DNA from 3 places in the Bradyrhizobium sp. 2TAF24 genome. Region 1 is predicted to be linked to each of the others. Evidence: riboswitches for the same ligand, from Rfam matches in the RefSeq annotation. Region 1 holds a riboswitch; each other region holds the start of a gene.
What was found. A riboswitch is a leader RNA that binds a small molecule or an ion and turns the genes downstream of it on or off. The one in region 1 is predicted to bind S-adenosylmethionine.

Region 2: linked by a shared signal. The riboswitch ahead of metX (homoserine O-acetyltransferase MetX) and the one ahead of AB4Z37_RS17780 (threonine aldolase family protein) in region 1 are both predicted to bind S-adenosylmethionine.
Region 3: linked by a shared signal. The riboswitch ahead of AB4Z37_RS10630 (O-succinylhomoserine sulfhydrylase) and the one ahead of AB4Z37_RS17780 (threonine aldolase family protein) in region 1 are both predicted to bind S-adenosylmethionine.

Annotation. Positions count from the first base shown of each region.
Region 1 is NZ_JBFRFW010000011.1:39,195-45,627, reverse strand. It holds gene AB4Z37_RS17790 (hypothetical protein) at 1-197, shown strand, start outside; gene AB4Z37_RS17785 (aldo/keto reductase) at 392-1,414, shown strand; SAM-I-IV-variant riboswitch at 1,509-1,617, shown strand; gene AB4Z37_RS17780 (threonine aldolase family protein) at 1,676-2,734, shown strand; gene AB4Z37_RS17775 (response regulator) at 2,815-3,489, shown strand; gene AB4Z37_RS17770 (ATP-binding protein) at 3,548-4,855, shown strand; gene AB4Z37_RS17765 (ribbon-helix-helix domain-containing protein) at 5,196-5,525, opposite strand; gene AB4Z37_RS17760 (ribbon-helix-helix domain-containing protein) at 5,815-6,117, opposite strand; gene AB4Z37_RS17755 (DUF4169 family protein) at 6,114-6,302, opposite strand.
Region 2 is NZ_JBFRFW010000017.1:13,236-19,668, reverse strand. It holds gene AB4Z37_RS24200 (prephenate/arogenate dehydrogenase family protein) at 24-977, opposite strand; gene hisC (histidinol-phosphate transaminase) at 979-2,070, opposite strand; gene AB4Z37_RS24190 (chorismate mutase) at 2,114-2,968, opposite strand; SAM riboswitch at 3,171-3,250, shown strand; gene metX (homoserine O-acetyltransferase MetX) at 3,442-4,641, shown strand; gene metW (methionine biosynthesis protein MetW) at 4,638-5,300, shown strand; gene AB4Z37_RS24175 (TIGR02594 family protein) at 5,508-6,146, shown strand; gene AB4Z37_RS24170 (MOSC domain-containing protein) at 6,130-6,433, opposite strand, start outside.
Region 3 is NZ_JBFRFW010000005.1:237,778-244,210, forward strand. It holds gene AB4Z37_RS10615 (OpgC family protein) at 1-1,065, shown strand, start outside; gene AB4Z37_RS10620 (SGNH/GDSL hydrolase family protein) at 1,083-1,955, shown strand; gene AB4Z37_RS10625 (SGNH/GDSL hydrolase family protein) at 1,955-2,893, shown strand; gene AB4Z37_RS10630 (O-succinylhomoserine sulfhydrylase) at 3,121-4,338, opposite strand; SAM riboswitch at 4,407-4,486, opposite strand; gene AB4Z37_RS10635 (2'-deoxycytidine 5'-triphosphate deaminase) at 4,644-5,753, shown strand; gene AB4Z37_RS10640 (LysR family transcriptional regulator) at 5,805-6,433, opposite strand, start outside.

The DNA.
Region 1 (6,433 bases):
AGGACGCTGTCAAGGAGCGTATGCGTCAAGTAGTACAAGAACAGTTGTGGCTCCTTGGATCGGCAACATACGAAGATTTGTCGCACGTCACCTACCGAACCACCTTCTGTCTGAAAGTCAGGCCTGTCTCGACCACCCACGAGGATGGCGGCCCCAATTGCAACGTGGTGGGCAAATCGCAGAGCAGTACCAACTAGCGGCTCGTTGCGAAAAGGTGATCGATAGTCCAGATCGGCACTGCTAAAATTAGTCAGGTAGGCAGAAGCGTGGATCATACTGGCGCGCGACGAATACCCAAGCGTAGCTAGTCTGTGTCGCGTCCTAGCGAGGCAATCGGCCCCTCGTGGACAATTCGGGGAGGAGTTCGTATCTCAGGGAGATGGGAAGCGTCATGAATCACCGCAATCTCGGCCGCAGCGGCCTCAAGGTCTCGCCTTTGTGTCTTGGCACCATGATGTTCGGCGACGCCACCGACGAGGTCACGTCCGCCACCATCATCGCCAAGGCGAAGGACGCCGGCGTCAATTTCATCGACACGGCCGATGCCTATTCGCAGGGCAAGTCGGAGAGCATCGTCGGCCGGGCTATCGGCAAGCAGCGCCACGACTGGGTGCTGGCGACCAAGGCGGCGAACCCGATCGGCGAGGGCGTCAACCGCCGCGGACTGTCGCGCAAATGGCTGCTGCAGGCGGCGGAGGAGAGCCTCACGCGGCTCGGCACCGACTATCTCGACATCTATTACCTGCACAAGGAAGACCACGGCACGCCGCTCGAGGAGACGGTGCGGGCGATGGGCGACCTGATCCGCCAGGGCAAGGTGCGCTATTTCGGGGTGTCGAACTATCGCGCCTGGCGCATCGCGGAGATCTGCAACATCTGCGATCGGCTCGGCATCGATCGGCCGGTGGTGAGCCAGCCCTACTACAACGCCATGAACCGGATGCCGGAGGTCGAGCAGTTGCCCGCCTGCCGTTTCTACGGCCTCGGCGTCGTGCCTTATAGTCCTCTGGCGCGCGGCGTGCTGACCGGCAAATACGCGCCCGGCGAACGACCGGAGCAGGGCACGCGCGCCGGCCGCAACGACAGCCGGATCATGCAGACCGAATGGCGGCCGGAGTCATTGCAGTTGGCGCAGACGCTGCGTGCTCACGCCGAGGCGCGCGGCATCACTGCCGGCCAGTTCGCGGTCGCCTGGGTGCTCAACAACCGCCTGATCGATGCGGTGATCGCCGGGCCGCGCACCGAGGCGCAGTGGGATGACTATGTCAAAGCGCTCGATCACCGCTTCAGCGCCGAGGACGAGGCGCTGGTCGACAGCCTCGTGGTCAGTGGCCATCCCTCGACGCCGGGCTACAACGATCCGGCCTATCCGATCGAGGGCCGCCGGCCGCGCACCACGCCGCTCGACGGCTGATCGCACGCGGTCGCCATTCAGGATCGGACGACCGCCGCGGGCCGCCATGCGGCCTGCGGCCCTTGCCAGCGCCGCATTTCCCGTCTATGGGCATGGTCACCATCACGAGTTGAGCTGACGCTCAACGCCAACCTGCTCCCGAGCAAGGTGGCGGTCCCCGGTCACGGGGAGATGCGGCCGATCCGGCAACCAAACGGGCCCTCGCCACATCATCGCGTCTGCTTCGCCCGGTCGATGGACAGACCAGGAAAGGCGGCGTGCATGAGCGAACCCCAGCAATTTGCCAGCGACAATTATTCCGGCATCTGTCCCGCTGCATGGCAGGCGATGGCCGAGGCCAACAGCGGACACGCGCCGGCCTACGGCGAGGACGCCTGGACCGAGCGGGCGGCGGATGCCTTTCGCACGCTGTTCGAGACGCCGTGCGAGGTGTTCTTCGCCTTCAACGGCACGGCCGCGAATTCGCTGGCGCTGGCGGCGTTGTGCCAGTCCTACCACAGCGTGATCTGTTCCGACGCAGCCCATGTCGAAACCGACGAGTGCGGCGCGCCGGAGTTCTTCTCCAACGGCTCCAAGCTGCTGGTCGCGCCCGCCGTCGGCGGCAAGCTGACGCCGCAGGCGATCCGCGCGCTCGCCACCAACCGCCGCGACATTCACTTTCCCAAGCCGCGCGTCGTGACCATTACCCAACCCACGGAAACGGGACAGGTCTACAGCCTCGACGAGGTGCGGGCGATCGCTGCGGTGTGCCGCGAGCTCGGCCTGCACCTGCACATGGACGGCGCGCGCTTCGCGCACGCCTGTGCTCATCTCGGCTGCAGTCCGGCGGACCTGACCTGGCGCGCCGGCGTCGATGTGCTGTGCTTCGGCGGCACCAAGAACGGCATGGCCGCCGGTGAAGCCATCCTGTTCTTCGATCCCAGGCTCGCCGAGGATTTCGATTATCGCTGCAAGCAGGCCGGGCAGCTCGCCTCCAAGATGCGCTTTCTGGCGGCACCGTGGGTCGGCATGCTGGGCAATGGCACCTGGCTTGCCAACGCCGCGCACGGCAATGCCTGCGCGCAGCGCCTCGCCCGCGGGATTGCCGGCACGCCTGGGCTGGAGATCATGTTTCCGGTCGAGGCCAATGCGGTGTTCGTGCGCCTCGCCGAGCCTGCGCTTGCGGCGCTGCGTCGCAGGGGCTGGCGCTTCTACACCTTCATCGGTGGTGGCGCGCGGTTCATGTTCGCATGGGATGCGGATCCGCTGCGCGCCGATGAGCTTGCGGCCGACCTGCGGGCCGTCGCCGGGGAGGCCGCGGCGATGCCGCTGCCGGCCTGAAGGCCGGCGCGGAAAAATACAGTGGCTAAAGCCGCTGCACGGCCTTACCACAGCGCTGGGATCAACGATGTGAACTGATCATGAGACTGCTGATCGTCGAGGATAATGTCGAGCTGGCGCGGCTGCTGGCGAAGGGGCTGACCGGAGCGGGCTTTGCGGTCGACGTGCTCAACAGCGCGGCGGAAGCCCGCGCGGCGCTGACGACGACCCACTTCGCGGCGCTGGTGCTCGATCTCGGGCTGCCTGATGGCGACGGCCTCGCCATCCTCAGGGAGATCCGCCATCGCAAGGACCCGCTGCCGGTGCTGGTGCTGACCGCGCGCGACGGCCTGCAGGATCGCGTCACCGGCCTGCGCAGCGGTGCCGACGACTATCTGGTCAAGCCGTTCGCGCTGGAGGAACTGGTGGCGCGGCTGGAGGCGATCCTGCGCCGGCCGGGCCAGTTGCTCGGCAGCTCGCTGCATCTCGGCAATCTCGTCTACGACACGGAGAGCCGGCAGGTCTTCATCGACAGCAAGCCGTTCGTGTTCTACGCGCGCGAGACCTCGGTGCTGGAAATCCTGCTGCGCCGCCAGGGCCGGGTGGTGCCGAAGAAGACGGTGGAGGACCACATTTTCGGGCTCGCCGGCGAAGTGGCCTCGAACGCGGTCGAGGTCTATGTCTCGCGGCTGCGCAAGCAGCTCGCCGAAAATGGCGCGAAACTGCAGATCCACACCATTCGCGGCGTCGGCTACCTGTTGTCCGAGGACAAGTAGCGTGTTCCGCTTTCCGTCGATCGCCTCGCGCGTCGTGCTGCTGCATGTGGTCGCGGTGATGCTGACGGCGGTGGTGATGCCGCTGGTGCTGTTCTGGCTGCTGAATTCCGAAATCACCAACCTGCATCGCGCCGCGATGCGCGATCAGGCGGAGGCGATCGCGCGCAAGATCACGGCGGGGCCCGACGGCAAGCTCGTGCTCGATCTGCCGCAGGCGCTGCGCGACCTCTATTCGGAGGCCTATGGCCGTTATTTCTACGACGTGATCGAGCCCTCGGGCGAACTGCTGTTTTCGTCGCGCAAAAGCGGGACGCTGCTGTTTCCCGTGCCGTCCGTCAGCCAGCGCGTCAGCTACCAGGAGGCGCGGCGCAACGGCAGCGTGGTGTCCGGCGCAAGCGTGCTGCGCAGGATCGGCAGCCACTCGGTCTGGATCCAGGTCGCCGAGGATCTGTCCCATCGCGACGTGATCACCGACGACATCGTGGCGAACTTCTTCCGCCATGTCGGCTGGATCACGCTGCCGATCCTGCTGCTGCTGCTGGCGATCGACATCGTCATCTTCCGCCGGGCCATGCGTCCATTGCTCGACGCGTCCGAGGACGCCAAGCAGATCGGTCCTGCGCGGACCGATGTCCGCCTCTCGGCTGAGCGGATTCCCAGCGAGATCCTGCCGCTGGTCGCAGCCGTCAACCAGGCGCTCGATCGCCTCGCGGCCGGCTTCCGGGCGCAGCGCGAGTTCACCGCCGACGCCGCGCACGAGCTGCGCACGCCATTGGCCATCCTGCGCACCCGGATCGACACCATTGCCGATCGCAGCGTGGCGGCCGATCTGCACCGCGATATCGACGGCATGGGGCGGATCGTCGGGCAGTTGCTCGACATCGCCGAGCTGAACACACTGGTGGTCGATCCGGCGGAGACCGCGGACCTGTCCGCGGTCTGCGCCGAGGTGGTGGAGTTCATCGCGCCGCTGGCGGTCACCCGGCACAAGAGCATCGGCCTGAAGGGCGCTGCCGAGCCGCGGCCGGTGCATGGCAACGCCGAGATGCTGCGGCGGGCGATCCGCAATCTGGTGGAGAATGCGGTGCATCATACTCCGGCCGGGACCTCGGTCGAGGTGGTGGTGGAGGCGGACGGCGCCGTCAGCGTGCTCGACGAGGGGCCCGGAATTCCGGCGGAGCAGCGCGATCTGATCTTCGAGCGCTTCTGGCGCAGCGACCGGCGCCGCCCGGGCGGCGCCGGTCTTGGCCTGTCGATCGTTCGGCGCGTCGTCGAGCAGTATGGCGGCACGGTCACGGTTGGCGATGGCCCGGCCGGCGGTGCGCGGTTCACGGTGCGGCTGCGTACCGCCCGTGCGGCCCACTGAATTCCATGTGAATGCGACGGATGTGGAGTGCGGTGCGCTATAATTGTTGCGCATCGCGAAACCGTGCGCGCACTGTCATAAATTCCATCGCCAATCAGGTCGGCCCCGGGCGCACCATGTGCCGAAGCCACATCAGCCGGCTGCAGGAGCGCCATGAACGGGACGGCCAGGCGCAGCGCGTGGCTACACGTTTCCCGGTTACACCGCGCTCACCACGGTGGTCCTGAACCTGATTGTCGTCGTGGCGCTGACGGCGGTGTTCAACGCCATCGGCGTCAAACCCGCGGACGAGACCTGCGCGGCAGACGACGACGCGCCGTGAAAGGGGGAGGGATCCCCCTTAGACACGCGGCTCCAGGTGGGAGCGCGTCATGCCCTGGCGCTCGCCGATGAACACCGCGCTCAGCGCGCGGGCACGGAAATGCTCGAGCACGAACAGCCGAATGGCCGATGACAGGTTGTTGGTCTTGCGGTGCTGATCGATGACCGCGATCTGGGTCGACAGCGTCATGCCGCGTCGCGCGGCGATATCCTTGAGGCTGCGCCAGAACGCGTCCTCGAGGCTGACGCTGGTCTTGTGGCCATCGACCACGACCGAGCGCTTGACGACTGCAAACTCCTTGTCGATCGGCATCGCCACAGTATCGGCGACGTGTCTTTCGGTTTCCATGCCCAGCTCCTTCTCCAATTCGTCACCAAATCGGTCACCGTGCAGGTTCACGCGGCCAAAGCTTCATTAGGCCAAGCGTCTTCGCTTGCGCGCGACGAGTCTTCGCCGGACGCGAACCTTTGCACAGTCAGAATGGAGGGTGAGAGAGGCGCGGCCGGCGCCTGTCTCGGCCCCGTCGCATCACGCTTTTTCAATCAGGCGATGCGATGCGGGTAAAACGTAACCCACTTTGTCTACCGTTGATATTCGGTAAACAACCTAGCCGGGTTCACGAATTCGGGGGAGGCCGTCAGGTGTTTTCCTGATGGGAGATCTGCGCAGCCTTGTCCACCCCGTCACCCGATTTCACGTGATCGTTCAACTTCGCGTGACCGTTGGCGCGCTGGCGGAAGTAGTCCAGCACGAACAGCCGGATGGCGGACGACAGGTTGCCTTGCTGGCGATGACCGTCGATCTCGCCGACGAGCTCCGACAGCGTGAGGTCGCGCTCGCTGGAGATCTCCTTCATGCCGCTCCAGAAGGCTTCTTCCAGGCTGACGCTGGTCTTGTGCCCGGCGACGACGATCGAGCGTTTGACGACGGGGGACTTCATGACGCGTCCCCTTGGTCGAGGTGATGCTGATCGAGCAGCGCCTCCTGCCGACGCGCCCTGGCGTCCTCGATGGTCCGTTCAGTCTTGGTGCGTCCGAACTTCGCCCGGTTGGCTTCGGCTTCTTTTTCGGCCTGCGCCCGCGCGGTTCGTTTTCTGACGCGATTGAGGTTGACGACTTCGCCCACGGTCACTCCTCTGGGGTCGGTCCAGCGCCTTGCCCCCGGCACTCCCGAGGGCCTTCCACCGCCGCACCGCCCGATTCCCGTTCGATACACGTTTAACGTGTATAAGTCTGCGACTTACGTGGCAATTCGCA
Region 2 (6,433 bases), on a different contig from region 1:
GACGTCGCCGTGCAATCGCAGGCCTACTCGTCCGTCTCGTCGTCGGTCTTCGGCAGCGGCGCGTGGGGCCGGCCGAAGTCAGGGCTCGCGGTTTCCTGGCCGAGGTTGACAATGCCGCGGCGGATCGCGCGGGTGCGGGTGAACTGATCGAACAGCACCTCACCGTCGCCACGGCGGATCGCCCGGGTCAGCTTCGACAGATCCTCCTGGAAGGCGCCGAGCATTTCCAGCACCGCGTCCTTGTTGCTCAGGAACACGTCGCGCCACATGGTCGGATCTGATGCGGCGATGCGGGTGAAGTCGCGAAAGCCGCCGGCGGAGAATTTCAACACCTCGGAACGGGTGACGTCTTCCAGCTCGTCGGCGGTGCCGACGATGGTGTAGGCGATCAGGTGGGGCAGGTGGCTGGTCACGGCCAGCACCAGGTCATGATGTTCGGCGGTCATCACCTCGACATTGGCGCCGAGCGTCCGCCAGAACACCGTGAGCCGTTCTACAGCGGCGGTATCGGCGCCTTCCGGCGGGGTCAGGATGCACCAGCGGTTGATGAACAGTTCGGCAAAACCGGCATCAGGCCCCGAGTTTTCCGTACCTGCCACCGGGTGGGCCGGAATGAAATGGACCGTCTGCGGCAAATGCGGCGCCATGGCGCGCAGCACCGAGCCCTTGACCGAGCCGACGTCCGAGACGATTGCGCCAGGCTTCAGGTGGCCGCCGATGTCCTGCGCCACCTTGGCGCAAATGCCGACCGGAACACAGGCAATGACGAGATCGGCATCGGTGACGGCATCGGCGTTCGTATCCGCCACCCGGTGTCCGAGCTGCAGTTCGACAGCACGCGCGCGCACCTCCGGCGAGGCATCGGTCACGACCAGTTCGCCGGCAAGGCCAAGCTGGCGGACGGCCCGTGCGATGGACGAGCCGATCAGCCCGAGGCCGATCAGCGCGATCCGAGGAAATTGCGGTTCTGTCGTCACCTCAGCGCCCCATGAATTCGGTCAGCGCCGCGATCACCAGGCGGTTGGCCTCTTCGGTTCCAATCGTCAGCCGCAGCGCGTGCGGCAGCTTGTAGTTCTTGAGCGCGCGCAGGATCAGGCCACGCTCGGTCAGGAATGCGTCGGCATCCTCGGCGGTCTTGCCCTTCTCCAGCGGGAAATGGATCAGGATGAAGTTCGCCACGCTCGGCGTCACCTTCAGGCCGAGCTTGCCGATGGCCTCGGTCAGCTTCTCGCGCCACTTTTCGGTATGGCTGCGCGCCTTTTCAAAGTGTTCGGTGTCCTCCAGCGCGGCGACGCCGGCGAGCATCGCGGGCGTCGAGACGTTGAACGGCCCGCGGATGCGGTTGACCGCGTCGACGATGTGCGCAGGGCCGTACATCCAGCCGATACGCAGTGCGGCGAGGCCGTAGATCTTGGAGAAGGTGCGCGTCATCACCGTGTTCTCGGTGGTGGCGACGAGCTCGATGCCGGTCTCGTAGTCGTTGCGTGAGACATAGTCGCAGTAGGCCGCGTCGATCACCAGCAGCACATGGGAAGGCAGGCCGCTGCGCAGGCGCTTGACCTCGTCGAACGGCAGGTAGGTGCCGGTCGGGTTGTTGGGGTTGGCGAGCCACACCAGCTTGGTGCGCGGCGTCACGGCACGCAGGATGGCGTCGACGTCGGCGGTGAAAGCGGTCTCGGGCACGATGACGTTGGTCGCGCCGTTGCTGAGCGTTGCGATCGGGTAGACCAGGAAGCCGTGGGTGGTGTGGATCGCCTCGTCGCCTGGGCCGAGGTAGACATGGGCGAGAAAATTCAGGATCTCGTCCGACCCCGCGCCGCAGATGATGCGGTTGGGATCGAGGCCGAACTTGCGGCCGATCGCGTCGCGCAACACTTGCGACGAGCCTTCCGGATAGTCCTCGAGATGCGCGGCGGCGGCGCGATAGACTTCGATGGCCCTGGGCGAAGGGCCGAACGGTGTCTCGTTGGCGGAGAGCTTGAACACCCGGCCCGAATGCCCGTTCCCGCTCTTGCCGGGCGTGTACGGGGCAATCTCGAGAATGCCGGGCTTCGGCACGGGACGGGACATCAGCTCGGACTCCAAAAAACTCAAAATCAGGCAGGGCGCCGCGTCAGGCACCGGCCTCAGCACCGTTCGCCGGCACCGTATAGCGCGTCGCGTGGCTGCCGACGAGGGCCGCCGAGCGGATCGAGGTGCCGGCAGCGACCAGCGTCGAGGTGATCCGCGACAGCGGATGCTCCCGCGACACCGACACCAGCAGGGCCGCGCCGTCGAAGGCGCCATCGGGCACCGCGATGATCTCGGCGAATGGTGACAGCGCGCGCGCGACATTGGCGTTCCAGCCCGAGACGCGGATGCTCCACATCTCGATGTCGGTGACCATGGCGTTGTCGGCGACCCGCGAGATCACGAACACCGGCAGCGCGGCGGGGTGGTCGGCACGCTCGATGAAGGGCAAGCGGGCAATGATCTTCGGTGCGCCGGCGGCTTCCAGCGGGATCCACCACGGTGAAATGCTGGCGGTTGCCGGGACGAGCGCCAGGTCACCTTTCGACTTGGCAGCCGCCTCGACCGCTGCCGGCGCGCTGAAATGCGCTGTGAACGGCACGGTGAAGCCGAAATGGAAGCGGGCGGAATCGCGCATCGCGGACTCGCCGGGGGAGAGATCGGCGTGCACGGCGAACGGTGCCTGCACATAGGTGAACGTCGCGATGATGACGCGCCAGATGCTCTCCACCGTATCGAGCGGCAGGATGCCGTGATGGCGCTGCACCAGGCGCCGCATCATGTCGGCCTCACGCGCCGGACGGAATGCCGAGCCGACTTCCTGCGTCTGCTTCACCGCGATCAGGCGATCGATGATCTCGGCGCGTTGCATCAAAAGCTCGTGCACCTGCTCGTCGATGCGGTCGATCTCGCGACGCAGTTCCTGCAGCATCGGCGGGGCGGGGGGAGCCTTGGACATCTGTGTTCAAAACCTTGCGATGGCGTTCGCTCTGCCCTGCAAGGGCCGGATCGGTCAAATTGGCAGGGTTGGCAAGGCATTGATAGGAAAGACGAGGGGCGAAAGCAAAGAAAACATGGTCAGTGCAGGCCAGCCTCGTCGCTGCCGGCCGAGGGGCGGCGATCCCCGATCTTGACGGGACAAAGCCGGGGGACTATGAGCATTACTGTTCCGTGGTCATTTGAGCCGGCCGGCTTGCAGCCACGTTAAAAAACTCGCTAAACAGGCCGGGGACAGATGAAATCCCGGCCGAACTGTGGTTCGTGCCGGTTTTTTTATGGCCGGACCCCGGTGAGATCGATCGGTTGGTCTGGAGACGCCATGTCCATGCGTGCCGCAGCAAGATTGTCCGCTCAGCCATCGTCCGGGTGCCGGCGAGGCGCACACGCCGGTGTGCGCAGGACAGCCGGCGCGCAGTGTCTCGGGGAGGTCGCATGGATACGTTGAATCAGCCGTCAGCCCGGATGGAGGCTCATGCGCGCGAGGCCGATCAGCCGAGCTCGCAGGTCGCGGTGTTCGGCAGCGACACACCGCTCCATCTTGATTGCGGCTTCGACCTCGCGCCGTTCCAGATCGCGTATCAGACCTATGGCCAGCTCAATGCCGCGCGCAGCAATGCGATCCTGATCTGCCATGCGCTGACAGGCGATCAGCATGCCGCCAACATCCACCCGGTCACGGGCAAGCCGGGATGGTGGGACATCATGATCGGCGCTGGCAAGCCGATCGATACCGACCGCTATTTCGTGATCTCGTCGAATGTGGTCGGCGGCTGTCTCGGCAGCACCGGACCGGCCTCGCTCAATCCCGCAACCGGCAAGCCGTGGGGCCTCGATTTTCCGCTCATCACCATTCCCGACATGGTGCGGGCCCAGGCGATGCTGGTCGATCGTCTCGGCATCGACACCTTGCTGGCCGTGGTCGGCGGGTCGATGGGCGGCATGCAGGTGCTGCAATGGGCAGCAGCCTATCCGCAGCGGGTGTTCGCGGCGTTGCCGATCGCCTGTGCGACGCGCCATTCGGCACAGAACATTGCGTTTCACGAGGTCGGCCGCCAGGCGGTGATGGCCGATCCGGACTGGTGTCAGGGCCGCTATTTCGAGCACGGTCTGCGTCCGCAGCGCGGTCTCGGCGTCGCGCGCATGGCCGCGCACATCACCTATCTGTCGGATGCGGCGCTGCATCGCAAGTTCGGACGGCGGCTGCAGGACCGCGCCTTGCCGACCTTCTCCTTTGATGCCGATTTCGAGGTCGAGAGCTATCTGCGCTATCAAGGCTCATCGTTCGTCGAACGCTTTGACGCCAACAGCTATCTCTATCTGACGCGGGCGATGGACTATCTCGATATCGCGGCGGATCACGACGGCGTGCTGGCGCGCGCGTTCCGCGGCACGCGTACGCGCTTCTGCCTGGTGTCGTTCACCAGCGACTGGCTGTTCCCGACCGCCGAGTCGCGCAACGTGGTGCATGCGTTGAACGCCGGCGGCGCACGGGTCTCGTTCGCCGAGATCGAGACCGACAAAGGGCACGACGCATTTCTGCTCGACGTGCCTGAATTCCACGATATCGCGCGCGCCTTCCTCAACTCGGCCGCCGTGGCGCGTGGCCTCGGCAATACGGATGCAACGACATGACGGCACAGAGCGAAGCTCTCCAGGCGACAGGCGGTCTTGTGCGCCCCGCCGATGCCTATCGCGGCGACCATCTGCTGGTCGCGGAAATGGTCGCGCCGGGATCGCGGGTCCTCGATGTCGGCTGCGGCGAGGGAGACCTGTTGCGGTTGCTGGAAAGCCGCGGCGTCGACGGCCGTGGCATCGAGCTGTCGCGCGAGGGCGTCAATCACTGCGTCGCCAAGGGGCTTGCGGTGATCCAGGGCGATGCCGACACTGATCTCGTCAACTATCCTGACGACTCCTTCGATTACGTGATCCTGTCGCAGACGCTTCAGGCGACGCGCCAGCCCAAGGTCGTGCTCGAGCACCTCTTGCGCATCGGGCGCCGCGCCATCGTCTCGTTCCCCAATTTCGGGCACTGGCGGATGCGGCTGCAGCTACTCGTCAAGGGCCAGATGCCGCGCACCGAGCATCTGCCGGCGACATGGTACGACACCGCCAACATCCATTTCTGCACCATCAAGGATTTCGTGCAGCTGTGCGACGAGATCAACGTCAAGATGGAGCGCGCGGTCGCGCTCAATCTCAACGGTCTGCCGCTGCGGCTCAATGCGCCGTGGTGGTTCTGGAACATGTTCGGCGAGCAGGGCGTCTTTCTTCTCAGCCGTGGCAGCCGTTGAACGATTAACCTTCGCTTCAGCAATCGGGCGCCAACGCGGCGTGGAACCCCACTGAATCGTCACATTGTGATCGCGACATCACCACGAAATGATTGCGCTGCGACCACATTGTGCCTTGCTCTCGTCACATCAGATTCGTCTTTCGCGCACGGATAACGGGCCCCTTAAGGGGCCCGTTGGATTTGGGGGTGTCACTAGGGATACATGATGATCGAATCGACTACGTTTCGCCTGCCGCTGCGGCATGTCGCGCTCGCGCTGTGTTCGGTGGCAATCGTCGCGCTTGCGACACCGGCTTCGGCGAGGCCCTCTCACGGCGCGAGCCGTCATTCTCACGTTCATAGCCACTATGTTCGCCACCAGGCCGTGCGGCATTCCGGCCGGCACTATCGGCATGCGCGCCGCGCTGCCGGCGCGCGGGGCGAGGCTTCGATGTCGCCTTCGATGTCGCCTTGGGAAAATCCGGCGTTCGCCGGCCCGGCGCCGAGCTTTGGTGGTTCGGATGTCGTCGCCGAAGCGCGCCGCTACATCGGCAGCGGCAACCCCACCGACCGCCGCAGCCTGTGGTGTGCGCGGTTCATGAACATGGTGCTGCAGCGTTCAGGCCATAAGGGTACTGGCTCCGACATGGCGCGTTCGTTCGCGAGCTATGGCCAGCGTGTTTCCGGTCCGCAGGTCGGCGCCATCGCGGTCATGAGCCGCCGCGGCGGCGGCCATGTCGGCGTCGTCAGTGGCGTCGATGCCAACGGCAATCCGATTGTCGTATCAGGCAATCACGGGCATCGCGTGGCCGAGGCGGTCTATCCGCGCTCGCGCGTCTACGCTTACGTCATGCCTCAGAGCTGACCTCGTCGCTCACCACGATCGGGTCGCCGCTGGCCACTTCGCCATCGGCGACCACCTCGGCATAGACGCCGCAGTCGTCATGCCCGTATTGCCGCATCATGTCATGCGGCAGGCCGAGATCGCGGAGTCCCGTCACGGGATCCACATTGATGGCGGCGCAGCGCATGATCCGCTTGGTGACCTTGAGCCGCGCTCCGCCGATCGCCAGCGTCCGGCCGATCAGGCCGAACTCGTGCCAGGCCGGCCACCCCGTCACATAGAGATTGGCGCGAAAGCGCAACGGGTGT
Region 3 (6,433 bases), on a different contig from region 1:
ACCTGGTTCACCATCCGCAACTACGGCTTCAGCGACGCCACCGAGATCTTCATCTTCATCTCCGGCTATACCGCAGCCTTCGTCTACGGCCGCGCCATGCAGGACCGCGGGTTCGTGGTCGCCAGCGCCCGCATCTTCAAGCGGGTGTGGCAGATCTATGTCGCGCATGTCTTCCTGTTCACGATCTACCTCGCCGAGATCTCTTATGTGGCGACCAGTTTCGAGAACCCGCTCTACGCGGAGGAAATGGGCATTCTCGACTTCCTCAAGCAGCCCGACGTCACCATTCTGCAGGCGCTGCTGCTCAAGTTCCGGCCCGTCAACATGGACGTGCTGCCGCTCTACATCGTTCTGATGGTCTTCCTGCCACCGATCCTGTGGCTGATGCAGCGCAAGGCCGATGTGGCGCTGGGGCTGTCGGTGCTGCTCTATGCCGTGACCTGGGAGTATGATCTTGCCTTGCCGGCCTACCCCAACGGCGTCTGGTTCTTCAATCCGTTCGCCTGGCAGCTGCTTTTCGTTTTCGGCGCCTGGTGCGCGCTCGGCGGTGCCAAGCGCATGGCGCGCATCCTGTCGTCACGCATCACCCTTGGAATTTCGCTCGCATATCTTATCTTTGCGTTCTGCGTGACGCTGACCTGGTACATGCCGCAGCTCAGCCGCTTCATGCCGCGGCTGCTCGAACAGTGGATGTACCCGATCAACAAGACCGATCTGGACGTGCTGCGGTTCGCACACTTTCTCGCCCTCGCCGCGATCACGGTGCGCTTCCTGCACAAGGACTGGCCCGGATTGAAGTCGAGGTGGCTGCGCCCGCTGGTGCTGTGCGGCCAGCACTCGCTCGAGATTTTCTGTCTCGGCGTCTTCCTGGCCTTCGCCGGGCATTTCGTGCTGGCGGAGGTTGCCGGCGGCGCCTGGATGCATTTCGCCGTCAGCGTTGCCGGCATCGTGGTGATGTCGGCCGCGGCCTGGGTTTTTTCGTGGTACAAGCATGTCGCCGACAAGAGCGGGTCACGCGCGAAGATCGCGGATGAAAACGCCGACCTGGCAGGAGGGGAGTTGTGAGGATCAGCTCCAGGATCATGTCCACCGTGCTGCTGGCCGGGCTGATGGCCGGCGAGGCGGTCTGTGTTTCGATGGCCCGGGCGGAGGAGCCTCAGGCGCCTGCCGCCGTGGCGCCCGCGCCTGAGACGAAGGTGCCCGACACCAAGGCCGCAGAGCCTGGCGCGGCGCAGCCGGACCAGGACAAGGCCAAGGGGATTGCGGCGTGTGAGGTTCCTGAATACCTCCAGTCGAGCGAAAGCAAGCTCGACCGCGTGGCGGACGCGGTGACGGGTCCGCGCCGGCTCGATGTTCTGGTGGTCGGCAGCCGGTCCTCGATGCTGTCCGGGCCGGACGGGATGGGAACCTCCTATCCGGCGCGGCTCGAGGCGACGCTGCGCGAGCGTCTGCCGGGGGTCGCGGTCAGCGTCGCCACCGAACTGCAGGTCAAGCGGACGGCGGCGGAAGTCGCCGAAGGGCTCGAGAAACTGGCGAAAGAGCGCAAGCCGACCCTGGTGATCTGGCAGACAGGAACCGTGGATGCGGTCCGTTCCATCGATCCGGACGATTTCCGCGCTGCAATAGACGAGGGCGTCACCGGGCTCCAGAACGCGGGAACCGATGTCTTGCTGATGAATTTGCAGTACAGTCCCCGGATGGAAACGATGATCACCGTGGCGCCGTATCTCGACAACATGCGGGTCGGCGCCCAGGAGCACAATGTGCCGCTGTTCGACCGGTTCGCCCTGATGCGTTACTGGAACGAGAACGGCTTGTTCGACCTGTTCAACCCTCACCATGGCTTCGGGCTCGCCAAGCGGGTGCATGACTGCCTCGGCCAGGCGCTCGCCACGTTTGTGATCGAAACGGCCCATATCGGCCCCGCGGCCCCCGCCGATAAGGTTCAGCACTGATGACGTTGTCCTGGACAGTCCGGAGCGCCTGTTGCGCCGCCATCGGCGCGATGCTGCTCGCGGGCGCGCCAGGCGGCGCGCGGGCATCGGATGCGTCCGCCGGCAACGAGGTCGCGGCCGCGCGGCCGGAGACGCCGCCTGCGGCCCCCAGGGGCGTGACCGGCAAGGCGATCGATGCGGTGAGGTCGGTGGCCAGGAGCGCCGGCGACGTCTTCAGCCGCGTGCCGTGCGCAACGCCCAAGGATGTGAAGCTCGAGGCCACGCTGCCGCATGTGGCGCGCAAGATCGCGTCCGGCGAGCATGTCACCATCATCGCGTTCGGCTCGTCGTCGACCGCGAGCTATGGCGCGAGCTCCCCGGCCTTCCAGTATCCCAACCGTCTCGCCGAGCAGCTGCGGCGGCGTTACCCGAAGGCCGATATCACGGTGATGAACCAGGGCATCGGCGGCGAGGATACGCCGGAGATGATGGCCCGGCTGAAGAGCAGCGTGATCGAGCAGAAGCCGGACCTCGTGATCTGGCAGCTCGGCACCAACACCGTGGTGAAGGGCGGCGACATCGACGCCACGCGGGGCCTGCTCGAGGACGGCATTCATCAGTTGCAGGCGATTGGCGCCGACATTGTGCTGGTCGATCCGCAATACGTGCCGGCGACCACCGCGAAGGAGGCCGATGCCACCAAGATGGTAGGGATCATCGGCCGCGCTGCGCGGGCGATGAAGGTCGGCCTGTTCCCGCGCTTCGCGGTGATGAAGGAATGGCACAACGACCAGAAGCTGCCGTTCGACGACTTCGTCATCAAGGACGGCCTGCACATGAACGACTGGGGCTACGCCTGCTTCGCGCAGCTGCTCGGCGACTCGATCATCCGCTCGGTGGATCAGGTCCAGGCCGGCGCCGAGGTGCCGTCCAACGTGCTGACCTTCCGTCCGATGTAGGGCGAAGGCCGTGCCCGGTGGGCGAGGGGCTGAACTTGATGGCGCCATCGGCTGTGCGTCATACGATGCGCTTCCATCTTTTCTGCGTCATCACCGGGCCGGCGCATTGGCGCCGTGACCCGGTGTCCATCTTGAAGACCTCGCCGTGATCGAAGCGCCGCAAGCTGGTTGCGCGGGGCAAGCCCCGCGCATGACGCAGCGCGCCTAGCGACGCGTTCAGGCGTGCGTCACGCCTGCTCCAGTGCCGCGAGCAGGTCCTCGATGAGGTCGTCGCGGTGCTCGAGGCCGGCGGAGAAGCGGATGAAGCCTTCGGAGATGCCGAGCTCGGCACGGGCCTCCGGCGTCAGGCGCTGGTGGGTCGTGGTCGCCGGATGGGTGACGATGCTCTTGGCGTCGCCGAGGTTGTTGCTGATGCGCGCGAGCTTGAGCGCGTTGAGCGTGCGGAACGCCGCCGGCTTGCCGCCCTTGACCTCGAAGCCGATCAGCGTCGATCCGCCGCGCATCTGCTTCCTCACCACCGCGGCCTGCGGGTGGTCGTTGCGCCCGGGATAGATCAGGCGCGAGATCTTGGGATGCTCAGCGAGCACGTCGGCGATCGCCGCGGCGCTGTCGGTCTGTTGACGAACGCGGATGGCGAGCGTCTCCAGGCCCTTCAGCAGCACCCAGGCATTGAACGGCGACATCGCCGGGCCGGTCTGGCGCAGGAACGTATGGATGTTGTCCTGGATGAACTGCTCCGACGACAGGATCACGCCGCCGAGGCAGCGGCCCTGGCCGTCGATGTGCTTGGTCGCCGAATACACCACGACGTCGGCGCCGAGCTGCAGCGGGCTCTGCCAGATCGGGGTCGCGAACACGTTGTCGACCACGAGGCGCGCGCCGCCATTGTGCGCGATCTCAGCGACCGCGGCGATGTCGACGACGTCGAGGGTCGGGTTGGTCGGGCTTTCCAGGAAGCAGGTGCGGGTGTTGGGGCGCATCGCCTTCTGCCACTGGTCGAGGTCCATGCCGTCGACCAGCGTCGACTGGATGCCGTAGCGCGGCAGCAGGTCCTCCACCACATAGCGGCAGGAGCCGAACAGCGCCTTGGCGGCGACCACATGGTCGCCGGCGCGCAGCGGGGCGAGGATCGCGGTGGTCACCGCCGCCATGCCGGTGGCGGTGGCGCGGGCGGCCTCGGCGCCCTCGAGCTCGGCCATGCGCTGCTCGAACATCGCGACCGTCGGGTTCGAGAAGCGGGAATACAGGAAGCCGGGGTCGTCGCCGGTGAAGCGCGCTTCGCACTGCTCGGCGGTGTCGTAGATGAAGCCCTGGGTCAGGAACAGCGCTTCGGAGGTCTCGCCATATTGCGAGCGCAGCGTGCCGCCGTGCACCAGGCGGGTCTCGGGGCGGTATTTGGCGGTCGGGGAGGGGCTCTTCGCAGGACCCTTGGGGGCTTCGGACATCGTGACTCCAGACTGACCGATCGCAATCGGCCATAAAAAACCGGCCTGAACATCGAGTTCGGCCGGGATCACTGGTGTCCCCGGCCTGTTTAGCGATTTATTTAACGTGGCTGCAAGCCGGCCGGCTCAAATGACCACGGGATAGATCCGCGTCATAATCCCGGGGGGCCTTTCCGTCAAGTCACCGTTCCTCTACCCGATAAAAGACCCTGACTTGTCGGCCCGGGACTGATATCCGGTTAGTTTACCGCGCGAGGGGCGCAAATGGCCTGCCTCGCCGGAAGGTGCTCCAGGGGACGTCGACCGTGACCTATTCGCTGCCGCCCGATGCCAGGGGAATTCTGCCGGATCGCATGATCGCGGCGATGGCGGATGATGGCGTCATCCTGCCCGAATATCCGTTCGTCGAGAGCCAGATCCAGCCGGCGAGCCTCGACCTGCGGCTCGGCAGCACCGCCTTCCGCGTTCGTGCCAGCTTCCTGCCGGGGCCGCGCTCAACCGTTGCAGAACGTATCGACGGGCTGAAGCTGCACGAGATCGACCTGACCGATGATGCGGTGCTGGAGACCAACTGCGTCTATATCGTGCCGCTGCTGGAGAGCCTGGCGCTGCCGGCGTCGATTTCCGCGACGGCCAACCCGAAGAGTTCGACCGGACGGCTCGATGTCTTCACCCGTGTGATCGCCGACGGCACCCGCCGCTTCGATACCATCGATGCCGGCTACCACGGCCCGCTCTACGCCGAGATCAGCCCGAAAACGTTCCCCGTGCTGGTGCGCGAAGGCTCGCGCCTGTCGCAGATCCGTTTCCGCACCGGCGATGCGCAACTCGATGCCGCGGCGCTGCAGGCGCTGCACGCGCGCGAGCAACTGGTCGATCAGGAAGACGCCGATCTCTCCAATGGGCTTGCGCTCAGCATCGACCTGTCGGGCGAGGGCTCGAACGGTTTTGTCGGCTACCGCGCCAAGCGCCACACCGGCGTGGTCGATATCGATCGCCGCGGCGGTTATGCGGTCGACGATTTCTGGGAGCCGATCCGGGCGCGCAATGACGGCAGCCTGATCCTCGATCCCGGCGAGTTCTATATTCTGGCGTCGAAAGAGGCGGTGCAGGTGCCGCCGGATTTCGCCGCCGAGATGGTGCCGTTCGATCCGCTGGTCGGCGAATTCCGCGTCCACTATGCCGGCTTCTTCGACCCCGGCTTCGGCCATGCCGGCGCCGGCGGGCAGGGCTCGCGCGCGGTGCTGGAGGTGCGCTCGCGCGAGGTGCCGTTCATCCTCGAGCACGGCCAGGTGGTCGGCCGGCTGGTGTACGAGAAGATGCTGTCGCGGCCCGGCGCGTTGTACGGCCAGCGCATCAGCTCGAACTATCAGGGCCAGGGCCTGAAGCTGTCGAAGCACTTCCGCGCGCCCTGAGCGCGCGTGCGCCTGCGTTGCCGCGGCGGGGCAGGTTCATGGCAGCGGCGATCAGCTGCGCCGCCGAGGTTTGGCCTGAACACCGGCAGTCTCGACACCGCGGGCCGCATCGTAGACGGCGCGGATGAGGTCGAGGATCTCGCGCACCTCCGGTGAGCTGTCGCTGGTGCGAAAGCTCATGATCAGCGGCGAGGTGATCGCATCTTCCGCGAGCGGACGATAGACCACGTCATCCCGGCGCAGATGATGGACCGAGTGGGGCACGAGAGTAATGCCCACGCCGGCCGCGACCAGGCCGAGAGCGGTCTGCAGTTCGCGCACCTCCTGGATGACTTGCGCCTCCACGCTGCGATCGCGGAAGAACGACAGGATCTGGTCGGCGTAGCTCGGCCGCGGCGACCTCGGATACAGCACCAGCGGCTCAGTGGCGATATCGCCGAAGTGCAGCGCATCGCGCTCGCGCAGCGCATGGTCCGGCGACAGCGCCACCAGCAGGCTTTCCTCGACGATCACCTCGCGCCGGATCGCCGGATCGTCGAAGCGCAGACGGCCGAACCCGACATCGATGCGTCCCTCCTTGAGCGCGGCGATCTGCTCCACCGTGTTCATTTCGACGAGCGCGACCTCGAGCTGGGCATGGGCCGCGCGGAAGCCGCGCACCACGTCGGGCAAGCCGCCGT